Regions from separate parts of the Ureibacillus sp. FSL E2-3493 genome, predicted to be linked through region 2. Evidence: riboswitches for the same ligand, from Rfam matches in the RefSeq annotation. Region 2 holds a riboswitch; each other region holds the start of a gene.
What was found. Region 2 has a riboswitch for cobalamin ahead of MHH69_RS17460 (hypothetical protein). Riboswitches for the same ligand answer to the same signal wherever they lie in the genome.
Positions count from the first base shown of each region.

Region 1 (4,758 bases), 2.7 Mb from region 2:
AATAAATCGAAAAGGTGAAATATTGATTTAATTCATATCGGAGCACTATGAATTGACGTAGGGAAAACTTAAAAAGTAAAATGATTTTATTGAAAGGTACGGATAACATAAATTTTTTAGGAGATGGGTCATTTGAAACAATTGTTTGTAAAAACAGAACCGCAACGTTTTTGGATAGAAAAGTTGGCAACGTTAGAGGAACCATTTAAAAAGGCTGCTCAACAAATCGACGAACAATCGCAATTTCCCCTTGAACATATTCATCAATTACGTCAAATCGGCTATACAAAATTAACTTTACCGAAACAGTTAGGGGGAGAAGGTTTTAATGTTTATGATTCGATTCTCCTCCAAGAAACATTAGGGAGTTATGATGGTAGTACCGCTTTAGCTATAGGCTGGACTCTATTAACTGTAGGAGAGTTATATGAAAATCAATATTGGGAGCCATCAAAATTATCAGCTTTTGCAAAAGAAGTAGAAAAAGGAGCTATTATTAATCGGGCAGTAAGCGAAATTGCAACAGGTAGTCCTATTCGAGGGGGAAGACCGGGCACATCGGCTAAAAGGGAAGGGAATCATTGGGTAATTAACGGGCGCAAAAGCTATACAACGGGATCCTTTGCCCTTGATTATTTCTTAACTTCCGCATGGATTGAAGAAAAAGAACAAATTGGCTTCTTTTTAATTCATAAAGATAACTCCGGTGTTTCGATTGAAGAAACGTGGGATGTGATGGCGATGCGAGGTACAGCTAGTCACGATTTAGTCCTTGAAAATGTCCATGTTGATCAATCAGACTTAGTTGAGTTACCGAATAATAGTGCTAGTTTTAAGTTGAACGGTTGGTTACTTCTTATTCCTGCAACCTATTTAGGAATAGCTCAAGCGGCGCAGGATTATGCCCTTCAGTTTGCCAATACCCATTCTCCAAACAGTATAAAAGGAACGATTGCTTCTTTACCTAACGTTCAATCCTTACTAGGTGAAATCGAATTAGAATTAGCGAAGGCACGTTTTACATTATATGGAGCTGCCCAAAGTTATGTAGAATTCAAAGGGAAAGAAAAAGAAGGTAAAAGAGTAACGGAAGAGGAAAAAATAACGATCATGAATGCTGTAAACGTCGCAAAACATGTCGTAACGAATGGGGCAATCCAAGTAGTAGATAAGGCTATGCGAGTAGTTGGGGCAAAAAGTTTGCAACGGACAAATCCTCTTCAACGGTTTTATCGAGATGTTCGTGCAGGTCTACATAATCCGCCTATGGATGATATAACGATTAAAAAGTTAGCCGAATCAGCTTTGCAAGAGACGGCAAAAAATAATTCTTTATAGGAGAGTTATTTAATTACCTTTTTCTATTAAAATCTTTCTATACAATTGTTTTTTATAAGTTATAATGTGGAAGAACAACTTCATAATGACACATAAAGGTTCTTATAGCGATTTTGTTATAAGAGTAAAAGGGAAGTCGGTGAAATTCCGACGCTGTCCCGCAACTGTAAATGGGAGCGTGCCTTACAGTCCACTGTTACAAAAGTAATGGGAAGGGAAGGTTTGCGATGAACATGAGCCAGGAGACCTGCCTTTATGGTTAGGAATAGCACCTTACGAGGATAAGGGAGGCAGTAAAGATGGAGTGTTTATTTTTCGATTTTTCAAAGTCTCTCGTAAACTGAGAGACTTTTTATTTTGCCTTTTGGGAGGTATTGAAACAATGACAATATTATTTATGATAAATAGATTACTAGAAAATAGGAATGAGGGAACAGTGTGAAAAGAAAAATGTTCTTCGCCTATAGTTCCTCTATCGGAATATTATTAATTAGCATTTGGTTAGGTGTCTCCATAGGAACAGCAGAAGTACCCTTTTCAACATTGTGGGATAAAGAAACGAATGAAAGTGCCTACAACATTTTATGGAGTATACGTATGCCCCGGGTTGTTTTAGCTGGTTTAGTAGGCGCCGCATTAGCGATTGCGGGAGCTGCGTTTCAAGGCTTATTGAAAAATCCACTGGCGGACCCTTATACATTAGGTATTTCTTCGGGGGCATCTGTTGGAGCGGTAGCAACAATTTTCTTTGGACTTTCCCTTCCTATAATAGGTTCATATTCGTTACCTTTTGTAGGGATGATATGTGCCTTTTTGACAATGGTTCTTGTTTTAACCTTTGCTCGACTCGTGGATCGAACGATGAAAATGGAAACGCTCATTTTAACCGGGGTCATTTTTAGTTCCTTTTTAGGTTCTTGTATTTCTTTAATGATTGCCCTAACAGGAGAACAATTACGTGAAATTATGGGTTGGCTTTTAGGTAGTGTTTCCATGCGCGGATGGCCGTACGTTCAAATGATTGTACCCTTTATTATTATTGGAACAATTATTATATGGCTCAACCGAAGAGAGTTGAATGCCATGATGTATGGAGACGAACGGGCCCAATCGTTAGGGGTAAATGTAAAGAAAAGTAAGTATGCGATACTAGCTGGAGGTTCCATGTTAACAGGGGCAGCCGTTGCTGTTTCGGGTACAATCGGATTTGTTGGTTTAGTTGTGCCTCATATGACAAGAATGCTATGGGGAGCAGACCACCGTCATCTATTGGTTTTGTCCTTTTTTAACGGAGCTAGTCTATTAATTATTTGTGATTTAGTTTCCCGAACGATTATTTCCCCTTCAGAACTACCGATAGGTGTAATTACAGCCTTTATAGGGGCACCTGTTTTTTCATTTATATTTTATAAACAAAGAAAAAGTAGGGGGTGAGGTTATGTTAAAGGTCCAAAATATTTCTGGAGGTTATGGTTCAACTCCAATACTTTCGAACATTTCCTTTGAAGTGGAAAAAGGGAAAATGTTAGGTATTCTTGGTCCAAATGGTTGTGGGAAATCCACTTTATTAAAAGTGATTAGCGGCATTATGAAACCATCAACGGGAACTGTTTATGTTGATGGTAAAGAAATTAAAGATTACTCTCCGAAACAATTAGCAAAAAAAATGACGGTTTTACCACAGCTACATGCAACAGCTTTTTCGAATACGGTTCGAGATACCGTTTCCCTAGGACGTTATCCTCACCAGTCTGCATTTTTTTCCAGTTGGAAAACAGAAGATGAAAAAGCAGTTGTTAATGCAATGGAACAAACAGGCGTAAGGAAATTTGAAAAAGCTCAATTGGAATATTTATCGGGAGGAGAGCAACAGCGGGTTTTTATAGCTCAAGCTTTAGCCCAATGTTCTAGTTTACTTTTACTTGATGAACCGACAAACCATTTAGATATTGCCCATCAAAAGCAAATATTAGATATGATTCGCAAGGAAGTAACGAATCACGACTTAACGGTTGTTTCTGTTTTTCATGATATTAATTTAGCTTCACTATATTGTGATGAAATTTTATTAATGGAGGATGGAAAAGTAAGGGCAAAGGGTGTTCCCCATGAAGTATTAATCGATGATCAAATAATGGATGTATATAAAGCAAGAATTTCAATGCAAGCCCATCCGGAGCAACCAAAACCTCAAATGACAATATTACCTGATTTAAACGAGCTTGCAAAGGAAAAGGTAATTACAGTAGAGAATATAAAAATAACAGATGAATACGTTGAATGTAAATCTGCTTTTCCTTTACGGGTTTTATCTTCAGCAGTTCATAATGCTGGATTAGGTTGGTATTCAAATTTTATTAATCGAACTGTTCAACAAGATTATAATATTTATCAAGTGAAAGAAGAGTTTTTACAATATTTAATAGAAGAAGGGTTTTCCCCTACGAATACGGTCGGCATGATGACGGCAGTTCATACGAAAAACGCTATTGTAAAACAATATGAAGCTCCTTTTGGAAGCGTTATCGTTATGGTCACAGCAGGAATTGGAAACGCAATAGATGTATCCCGTTCATATGATAGGGATAATAAGAATCATGTTGGAACGATTAATACGTGGGTAATTGTTAACGGAAAATTATCTGATGAAGCATTTGTTCAAGGCATGATGACTGCAACAGAAGCGAAAACGAAAGCATTACATCATGAAAAGGTGTATGATACCATTTCTAATACGATGGCAACAGGTACACCGACCGATAGCTTACTTATTGCGGCGACTCAGCAGGGAGAATATATGCAATATGGTGGGCCTATTACAGAAGTTGGTAAAGTAATAGGGAGGGGCGTTTTTGAAGCGACAGTGGAAGCAATTCAAATTTATCGAAGAGGGGCGTTACAATGAAACTGTACACGAAAACAGGGGATAAAGGAAAAACGAGCTTAATGGGCGGACGTGTCAATAAGGACGATTTACGTGTAGAAGCTTATGGCACTATTGATGAATTAAATTCTTTTATTGGTAAAGCGATAACGGAATTAGACTCAACGATTTTTCAAGATTTAATTGAAGACTTACAAACGATTCAGCATGAATTATTTGACTGTGGCGGAGATTTGGCCAATGTAATGAAGGAACGACAATATACTCTACAAGAATCATCCATTGAGGTGCTAGAAAAACGTATTGATACTTTATCTGATGAAGCACCTCCATTAAAAAGATTTATTTTGCCAGGCGGAACATCGGCAGCTGCAACTCTTCACATTGCTCGTACTGTTACACGTCGTGCAGAGCGGAGAGTAGTGACGTTAATGAACGAAAAAGAAGATGTTCCTACCGTTGTACAAAAGTATTTAAATCGATTATCGGATTATTTCTTTGCAGCGGCCCGTGTTGTCAATTTCCGTTTACAAGTA
Region 1 is NZ_JBBOPK010000001.1:684,944-689,701, forward strand. It holds gene MHH69_RS03735 (acyl-CoA dehydrogenase family protein) at 133-1,338, shown strand; cobalamin riboswitch at 1,418-1,607, shown strand; gene MHH69_RS03740 (FecCD family ABC transporter permease) at 1,789-2,772, shown strand; gene MHH69_RS03745 (adenosylcobinamide amidohydrolase) at 2,777-4,243, shown strand; gene MHH69_RS03750 (cob(I)yrinic acid a,c-diamide adenosyltransferase) at 4,240-4,758, shown strand, end outside.
Region 1: another riboswitch for cobalamin. It lies ahead of MHH69_RS03740 (FecCD family ABC transporter permease); the one in region 2 lies ahead of MHH69_RS17460 (hypothetical protein).

Region 2 (4,758 bases):
TTGTAAGGTGCAAATGGTTAAAATAAGGTAAATATCCTGAAGTTTAAGTGAGAAATGTAAAAACGGATTATTTAATAGGGAAGGAATGAAGAGGTTAATCAAACTAAAAGGTAAAATGGGCCATCTACTTATCTAGATGGCAAATAACTCTCAATTGCGTTTGCTTAAAACTAAAAGGAGATCCTATCGCACTACATCGGTGGAGCTTCCATACCATATTTTGTCCATTCCTCTTTTGACGGACCATAAATGCCTGGAACAACTAATCCTGCTTGTCTCATTAGAACGGTCATTTGTCCTCGATGGTGGCTTTGGTGTTGGATTAAAAACATTAACAGTGAACCGATGGGAATTTGTTGACCTAAAAAATTAATCACTTCATTCATTGTATGGTCAGTCCAATGACTTTTTAATGCCTGTAAGAATGCACTATTAGCTTGTTTATAACTATCTGCTATAAATTTAGCTGAAATAGGAACCGGATAGTCATTATTAGGGGCTTCGAACGTTAAGTTTGTATTTGAAGTAATAATACGAATAGCAGTAACCGTATGCCAAGCAATTCGGCCTAATGTCCAATTTTGTGATGTTATTTCCTGTTTAAGAGATTCATCCGTTAAATGATTAAGTATTCTTTGTGTAGCATCAGCTTCAAACTCCCAAGATCTCAAAAAATGGTCTAATGTTTGGAACATAACCTTCCTCCTAAAATAGTAGTTTTCACTTCTATGCATCTATAATTTCATTATATTCTCCTTAAAATGGAAAAAGACTTATGCTTAATCTATTGGATTAACCAATCAAATTTCAAACAAATAACTTTGTAGTATAATACGATAAAGTCTTTATATGGGGTGGGGAAAAAGATGATATTAGTTAGTTCGTGTTTAGCTGGAAACCCAGTAAGGTACAATGGTACGTCATGTTCGGATAGTACAATTCAAAAATTAATCGATGATCAGAAGGCCATCCCTATTTGTCCAGAGCTATTAGGAGGTTTTGAAACACCTAGGGAACCAGCTGAGATTATTAACGGTGAGGTTTTGATGTTTTGGCAGGAAAAGCAAAAGTGATGGAACGCTCTGGGAATGACGTCACCGAATTATATTTGAAGGGTGCTAGAAAAACCCTTGAGATAGCAAAAGAAATGAAAGCTACATATGTAGTGTTGAAAGTATTTAGTCCATCATGTGGTAGTCAAAAAATAAATAACGGAAAGTTTATTGGAGAACAAATAAACGGAGCGGGTGTAACAACAGCGTTATTAAAAACGAATGGTATCAGTGTTATATCTGAACTAGAGTTAGAAAAATTAAAAGATGAAATTTAATAGCAATATTCTAGCAATCGTTACTAGTATTAGCATTTTAAAATTTCTTCGCTATTACTCCTTTGGATATATCCCTATCTGGAGGGGTGTTTTTTATTAAATTAAAAGGAGAATCATTCTATGAATAAATTATATTTAATCGATGGTTATGGAGGTTCGCCAGAAATAAATTGGCTATCTAACATTGGACAAAAATTTAAGGATGATTTTGATATTCACATTATTCCATACACAGATCCTACCGAAGCTAATGTAACGCAATGGGATTTTGATTTGGAAAGGGGAATTACAACCCCTGAAGATGCTTATTTTATATGTCATAGTTTAGGGTGTGTTACGTTCTTAAGATACTTACAACGACATCATGTAAAAGTGAAAGGAGCCATTTTAGTTTCTGGTTTCGTAGAGGAGGTTGAAAATTTCCCACAATTTCAACCTTATTTCAAAAACCTAGATGAAGGTTGTTGGAAAGATTTGATTGGGGATGCTTATGTCATTTCTTCTAAAACGGATCAAATTATTCATTGGAAACTAACATATGAACTATCTAATTTGTTGGAATGTCCATTTATTTTATTACCAATTGGTGGACACTTTACATCCGGAGAAGGAATCGTTAATATGCCTGTTGTTGAGAAGTTAGTGAAGGCTAACTGGTTAGGTTAATACTAAGGAAAAAACGCCTCTTTAGAATGTAACTTTCTAAAGAGGTTTCATTATGTAAATAGTCATTTTAATAGTTTATACCGCTTATCTAACTTATCACGATGGGACTGGAAAACATCTTCTAAAGAAATATCGTATTTGTTAGCAATTACAATAAGATTGCCTAATACATCTCCGAGTTCTTCGGTTAATTCTTGTTTTTGCCGTTCTAAAGTTCCATTACTTTCATCAGGTCGATCTCTTCCAATTTCAAGTGTTCGAATTGCCCGTGCAACTTCGCCCGTCTCCTCAGCTAAAAAACCGATTCGAATAAATATATCTAACTCTGACCATCCTCTTTTTTCATAATAGACTTTAACCCATTCTTGAAATTCATTCACATTCATAACTAAATACCCCCTTCAATAACCACAATATTTTCAGCATATCAGAAAACATGAATAATGGGAAAAGGCTGTTAGTGCCAAGTATTTAAACGCCTGCAACATTATCCATACGCTATATGGAGAAGGTACTCATTTTCAAAACAATAGTTTGAATATTTTAATCCTTTTGTTTTTTAGGTATAATATATAGTAATTACATAACGTGTAAGAATAGGTGCTTATGAGAATAAGCTTAAAAGGGAAGCTTGGTGAAAATCCAACACTGTCCCGCAACTGTGAATTCGGAGCAAATCAATAGATGCCACTGTGTAAATGGGAAGGCGTTGATTTGTGTTGATGAGAAGTCAGGAGACCTGCCTAATTCTAGTACACACCAAATACCTACGTGGAAATAGGTGGTGTTCTGTGCGAAATTGAACGTAAAAAAAATCGGTTTTTTTACGCTTTTTAAGTATGCATAGATAAGTCCAAAGCTATTTCTGAACTCAGGAGTAGCTTTTTTATTTGGGTTATGTAAAAAAGGAGGCTTATCAGATGGATGTTATTAGTACGGTAGTAGGTTACCAGTATATTTGTGGAACTCACAGGAAAGAAAGTTTTATGGTATGAAAGGGAGTGGGAGAAATGCCATCACATTCAATAGCTTTTTATGAAGAGCAATTTAAAGTATATATTATGGAGAATATGCTCGGCGAGAAAACAGAGACGTTAAAGGATTTTCTCCTCCAATTAATCGATGATCATCAAAATGATTATAAAGAAATTAATTATGCTTATTTAAAGGTAAAGAAGGAGTTATTGGGCACCAAAGATAATATTGAAAATGGTAAATTATGATAAAGGGACTATATTTAGTAATAAATAATGATAGTTTTCCTCTATATACATTCAAAGTAATGATAGATTATATTAATTTATGAATAATATAAATATTCAGACTTTTGAATGTGGAGGGGTTAAGATGAAAAAGAAATTGTTTGCACTATCGTTAACGGGAATGATGACATTAGGAGCTGTTGCACCATCTGCGTTGCCTGTTTATGCTGTCGGTGAAGGACCAAACTATAATGGAAACGAATCGATTCAAACTTCTAATCTATATACTTACGAAGAAATGGTAAAATACTTGAAAACCCAAGATGCAAAACAAGAAGCAATGGAGCTTGAAGTTATTGGTCAAACAGTGAAAAATAGAGATATTTATTTAGCAAAATATATGACTGACCCAAGCAATCCAACTGTACTATTTTTAACTCAACAGCACGGAAATGAACAATTAACAACTGAAGGTGCTTTAGAGTTTATTAAGCATCTTGGTACAAATAAAACAAAGGGTGTTCTTGAAAATGTAAATGTTCTTATTGTACCGATGTTAAATGCGGATGGTGCAATGGGTGATGTAAACTTTTCCCTTGAAGATTACGTGGCAGATGGCGGACGTCATTTAACACGTTATAATGCAGTGGGGACTGACTTGAATCGAGATCATGTTGATAAATTACAACCTGAAACACAAGCACTACACGAAAATGTGCTACAGAAGTATGATATTGATTATATGATCGACCTTCATCATCAAGGTACTGAATATGAACGAGATGGAGAATTAGTATCTGGTTCAATGCTCTATCCGACAAACGCGAATGTAAAACCAGAAGTGTTAGAGAAATCCAAAAAACTAGGTGCAGTCGTATTCAACGCTGTTGATTCAACGGGTTGGGGTCATATTGGCAAATATAATGGTGGTAGCGGCGAAAATATTGGCCGTAACGGTGCAGCGGTCCAATATGATATAGCGACGCTGTTATTTGAAATGCGCGGAATGTCTGACCATGAGGATCCTTCACGAGTAATCGGTCAAAAAAGTAATGGTTATTTAATTAAACAAACGGTCACGACGTTGGATGCCACTGTTAGAGCGATCGCAGACGGTTCAATTGAAAATGCAGATATTAGTTTCTGGGATACATTAGATACACAAACTCAACGACCTTCTGAAGAGTAATTGTGAATTGAATAAGCGAAGAGGCTGGGACATAACTAGCTTCAAATAGTGAGAAAGGTGAATTTGAGGAAACTCAAATTCACCTTTCTCTATTTTGGTGTGTAAATTCTTTTTTTCTTTAGTTAATGGCCGTGAATTTTCTTAAATTCACAGCCATTAACGCGAGGCCCATTTCGTTTTCTACCTTCGATTTTCCTCGTACAGAAAATCGAGTGAAACGCAAATTAGCCTTCAAGAATCCAAAAACTGGTTCCACATCGATTTTGCGTCTTCGATAAATGGCACTTGTTTTCTCTTCTGAAAGCTTTGCTCTTACATATTCTTTTTGCTGTTCCCATTTTTCATTTACCATTAATTTTCGATTGTTGCCT
Region 2 is NZ_JBBOPK010000001.1:3,396,616-3,401,373, reverse strand. It holds gene MHH69_RS17480 (DinB family protein) at 192-695, opposite strand; partial or broken gene MHH69_RS17475 (DUF523 domain-containing protein) at 867-1,330, shown strand; gene MHH69_RS17470 (RBBP9/YdeN family alpha/beta hydrolase) at 1,451-1,996, shown strand; gene MHH69_RS17465 (MazG nucleotide pyrophosphohydrolase domain-containing protein) at 2,059-2,382, opposite strand; cobalamin riboswitch at 2,578-2,757, shown strand; gene MHH69_RS17460 (hypothetical protein) at 3,007-3,219, shown strand; gene MHH69_RS17455 (M14 family zinc carboxypeptidase) at 3,344-4,387, shown strand; gene MHH69_RS17450 (IS1182 family transposase) at 4,506-4,758, opposite strand, start outside.

Region 3 (4,758 bases), 1.3 Mb from region 2:
ACAGCCGTTATGCTTTCTGCTATTGATGAAGTCGTGAAACAAATCATTAAGGATTATTAAGAGAGGTTCCCATTTGGAAACCTCTCTTTTTCAATAGTTCTCTAAATATTTTAGAAGTTTTTTTAATTTTTTCTTTCCAATAATACTTTCGACTTCCTTTAAAAAAGAGTTGGGGATACCTGTAATAAGCCATGTAATAGAAGCTTTTTGGGAAAGCGGTCTTAAACGTTGCACTTCCTCCAAGGTTAAATCAATATCGTATTGTCTTGCGAATTTCACAATCTCTTTATCCGATTTTGTTAAAAACTGTTCAATAAATTCAACTTGTTTCAAAGATGACATTCCTTTCTAATAATGGATGTATTCGTTAAAGGGATCTTTGTATTTCTTTTTAAGATTGTTCCCTTTACATTTAGCAATGAATAGACTATACTAACAAATTGTAAATCGTAATGATTATGAATTAGAAAGAAGAGGAAAAATGAGTCAAACATTGATTGAAATGAAAAACGTGTCTTTTCAATATGAATATACACAAGTATTAAAAAACATATCGTTTAAAGTGGATGAAGGGGCATTTCTGGCGATACTTGGTCCGAATGGTTCAGGTAAATCCACTCTATTAAAATTATTGCTAGGATTATTGAAACCGATGACAGGAGAAATTCAATTGTTCGGGCAACCCATTGATGCCTTTCGTCAAAGGGAATGGATTGGCTATGTTTCTCAAAAATCCAATGCATTTAATTCAGGCTTCCCAGCAACAGTAGAAGAAGTCGTAAAAAGTGGATTAACAAAAAAAGTTGGGTTATTTAAACGAATGCCAAAAGATGTTGACTTAAAAGTAGAGGAAGCATTGAAATCCGTTGGAATGGAAGCGTTCCGCTCCCGTAATATCGGCCAACTTTCAGGTGGTCAACAACAACGGGTGTTTATTGCTAGAGCATTGATTTCTAACCCGAAAATTTTAATTTTAGATGAACCGACTGTCGGAATCGATCATGAAAATGTCCAATCATTTTATGATATGTTAGCAACTTTAAACGAGGAACAAAATAAAACAATTATTTTAGTTACCCATGATGTCGATACCGTTTCCAACCGTATTAGCCATGTAGCTTGTTTAAACCAAACGATCCATTTCCATGGATATAAAGAGGATTTTGATACGATTTCACAAAATCAATTGGATAATTGGTATGGCCATGCGGTTCGAAAGATTCATTAAAGAGGAGAAGGCAAATGATTGAAGCAATTTTAAACTATGAATTTTTACAAAATGCCTTTTTCTCAGGGCTAATTATTGGAGTGATTGCACCGGTATTAGGTGTATTTATTGTTGTAAGAAGAATGTCCCTTATTGCGGATGCATTGTCCCATGTGACATTAGCGGGAATTGCAGGAAGTTTATATTTAAGTCAAACTTTCACTGCCTTTGCATTATTAAATCCAATTTATTTAGGAATTATTGCATCGGTTAGTGGATCCATTTTAATTGAACGATTACGTAGACTTTATAAACATTATGAAGAGCTTGCCATACCGATTATTATGTCGGGGGGAATTGGTCTTAGCGCCATTTTTATTTCATTAGCTAGTGGCTTTAATACAGATTTAATGAGCTATTTATTTGGCTCTGTTTCGGCTGTTTCTAGACAAGATTTATGGGTTGTCATCGGTATTGCGATCGTTGTCTTTTTATTTTTATTTGCTTTTTTCAAAGAAATGTTCGTTTTATCCTTTGATGAGGAATATGCCAATGCGAGTGGCCTACCCGCAAAATGGATTCACTTTTTATTTATGATTGTTGTGGCGTTAGTCATCGCAGCAAGTATGCGAATTGTCGGTATACTATTAGTTTCTTCTTTAATTACTCTTCCAGTTGCGGCAAGTATGCGAATAGCACGGGGCTTTAAACAAACAATCATTTATTCCATTTTGTTTGGGGAAGCTGCTGTGATTATCGGATTGGTCAGTGCCTTTTATTTAAACCTAGCACCCGGTGGAACGATTGTTGTTACTTCTATACTTATCCTATTAATTGTTATAATAACAAAAAAGATCATTCTACATTTAAAGCAAGGAAGGGGAGCAGTTAAATGAATATTACGAGAGCATGGGAAATTTTAAAAGATAACGGTTATAAAAAAACAGATAAACGTGAGCTAATTTTGAATATGTTTGAAGATACGGATAAGTATTTAACTGCTCGAGATCTCCTTTCTGTATTGAAAAAGGATTTCCCGGGAATGAGTTTTGATACAATTTACCGAAATTTAGCTACTTTTGTTAATCTTGGCATATTAGAAGAAACCGAGCTAAATGGCGAAAGAAATTTCCGAATGCATTGTGAATCAGAACACCATCATCATCATTTTATATGTATGGAGTGTGGAAAAGTGAAGGAAATTTCTGTTTGTCCAATGGAAATGATACAAGAGAAATTGCCAGATTGTGCGATCGAATCCCATAAATTTGAGATTTACGGGAAATGCCAAAATTGTGTACATGAAACCGTTTAACTTCCTTTAAAAATTACTGTTCATTTATTTGGGAAAATATGATACATTGCAATTAAGTGAATACGTTTGCAGGAAAAAGATGCGATGATACGCTTAATAGGGAATTCGGTGAGATGCCGAAGCTGTGTCCGCAACTGTATGTGTTTGTTTCAAGAAAATGCCACTGTCTAAAGGGATGGGAAGGCTCTTGAAACGATAAACACGAGCCAGGAGACCTATCTTTTTCTGATCGTAACAAACCTCTTCGGAACTAAAGAGAATGTGCGGCATTATTTTATAATTTTTTTGTTCTATATTGTAATTTATGCCATCCGTTCTCGGTTGGCTTTTTTATTGCCATGCTTTCCTATCCGAAGGGATGTTATCACTAAGAAAGGGGTGTTCCTATTCGAAAAGATAGCCGTTACAGCTGTTATCCATTTATGAGGGAGAAAAGTTGTCTAGTTGACTTCGAGATTCGAACTGATTCTCTTACAACAAAAATAGGGGTAGTATTGCCTTTGTTGCAAGAAGAGGAGAATTGCCGAGTTGTTTTAGATGATTTGCACAAACTCCATCCGATGGCCTATCACGTAAATGGATCAGTTCGTGGGAAGTTATCGGTAACAGAAGAAGATTTAAGTTGGTTAAGCAGTCGATATGATTTTTATGTTGAACAAGTGGGGGAAGAGATAAAGCAATTTTTACTGCCTCAGGGGTGTCTAGCTGCAACATTTTTACATATTTGTCGTAGCGAAGCGAAAAAATCTTACCGGGCTCTTCATAAAGTAAGTGAGGAGAGGGAAGTACCGGAAATACTATTTAATTATTTAGGGCTACTAGCCAATGTATTTTTTGTCATGGCTGTTTATACAAATAAAATGCATGGTATTGAAGAAGTCCCATTTATAAGTAAATCCTATCCTAATAAAAAAAGAAAAAAAGAGGAAGTGTGACGATGAAATTTTTCAACAAGAAGTGGATGGCACCACTTGCCATCTCATTGCTATTAGTTGGTTGTTCTGATGGGGAACAAAAAGCAACGAATGATACAGATTCAAAAACAAACAGTACGGAAGAAAGTGGTCCCTATACAGTAGTAGATGACCGTGGACAAGAAGTAACTTTTGAAGAAGTCCCTGAAAAAATCGTTTCTCTACAACCAAGTAATACAGAAATTTTATTCGAGCTAGGTGTAGGGGATCAAATTATTGGAGCATCGGAATATGATACATATCCGGAGGAAGCTTTAAAAATCGAACGTGTAACAGATTCCATGACAGTAAATACGGAACGTATTATTGAATTAAATCCAGATGTCGTATTTGCTTATACAACTGGAGAAGAAGCTCAAATTGACCAATTGGAAAGCGCAGGACTTAAAGTATTCGTTATTCAATCAGCAACTTCTATTAACGATGTTTATGGTGATATCGAACAAATGGCTGAAGTAATGGGAGTGGAAGAAGAAGGAAAACAAGTTGTAGAAGATATTCAATCTCAAATTGCAGCTGTTCAAGAAAAAACAAAGTCGATTGAACAAAAGAAAAAAGTTTATTTTGAAATTTCACCAGCTCCAGACATTTGGTCTATCGGTTCTGGTACATTCCAACAAGAAATGATTGAGGCAGCAGGTGTGGAAAATATTTATGCTGATCAACAAGGATGGTTTGCAGTAACAGAAGAAGATCTAATTACAAGAAATCCTGAAGCGATTGTTTCGACGGTAAATTATATAGAAGATCCAAAGGGTGAAATATTAGCTAGAGAAGGATGGTCTACAATTTCAGCAGTTCAAAATAAAGAAGTGTATCTATTAAATGCGGATATTATGGATCGTCCAGGACCACGTATCGGTGAAGCAGTTGAAATGATTGCCCAAACGATTTACCCAGAATTATTTAATGAATAATTAAGTAAATAAATCTGCTTGATGACTACGATGCTTAGCCGTAGAAAGATAGCAGATTTTTTTTATTTTATTTGATATGGTTAATAAGGGAAAGAACGTATTTATTTTGTGAATTTTTTCGAGGAGCTATTTATGGGGAAAATCATTTTTATTACTGGCGGTGTTCGTAGTGGGAAAAGTGCCTTCGCAGAACGTTATGCGAAGCAACTTTTTCAAATCTATGACCGAAAGCGTCTACTTTATATTGCATCTGGGGTAGCAATTGATGAGGAGATGGCAGAACGAATTAAACGTCATCAACAAGATCGATTCAACTCTTCCGTTCAATGGGAAACAATTGAAATT
Region 3 is NZ_JBBOPK010000001.1:2,053,483-2,058,240, reverse strand. It holds gene dacB (D-alanyl-D-alanine carboxypeptidase/D-alanyl-D-alanine endopeptidase) at 1-60, shown strand, start outside; gene MHH69_RS10550 (endonuclease IV) at 91-333, opposite strand; gene MHH69_RS10545 (metal ABC transporter ATP-binding protein) at 482-1,228, shown strand; gene MHH69_RS10540 (metal ABC transporter permease) at 1,243-2,103, shown strand; gene MHH69_RS10535 (Fur family transcriptional regulator) at 2,100-2,522, shown strand; cobalamin riboswitch at 2,583-2,759, shown strand; gene MHH69_RS10530 (hypothetical protein) at 2,909-3,457, shown strand; gene MHH69_RS10525 (ABC transporter substrate-binding protein) at 3,460-4,413, shown strand; gene MHH69_RS10520 (bifunctional adenosylcobinamide kinase/adenosylcobinamide-phosphate guanylyltransferase) at 4,546-4,758, shown strand, end outside.
Region 3: another riboswitch for cobalamin. It lies ahead of MHH69_RS10530 (hypothetical protein); the one in region 2 lies ahead of MHH69_RS17460 (hypothetical protein).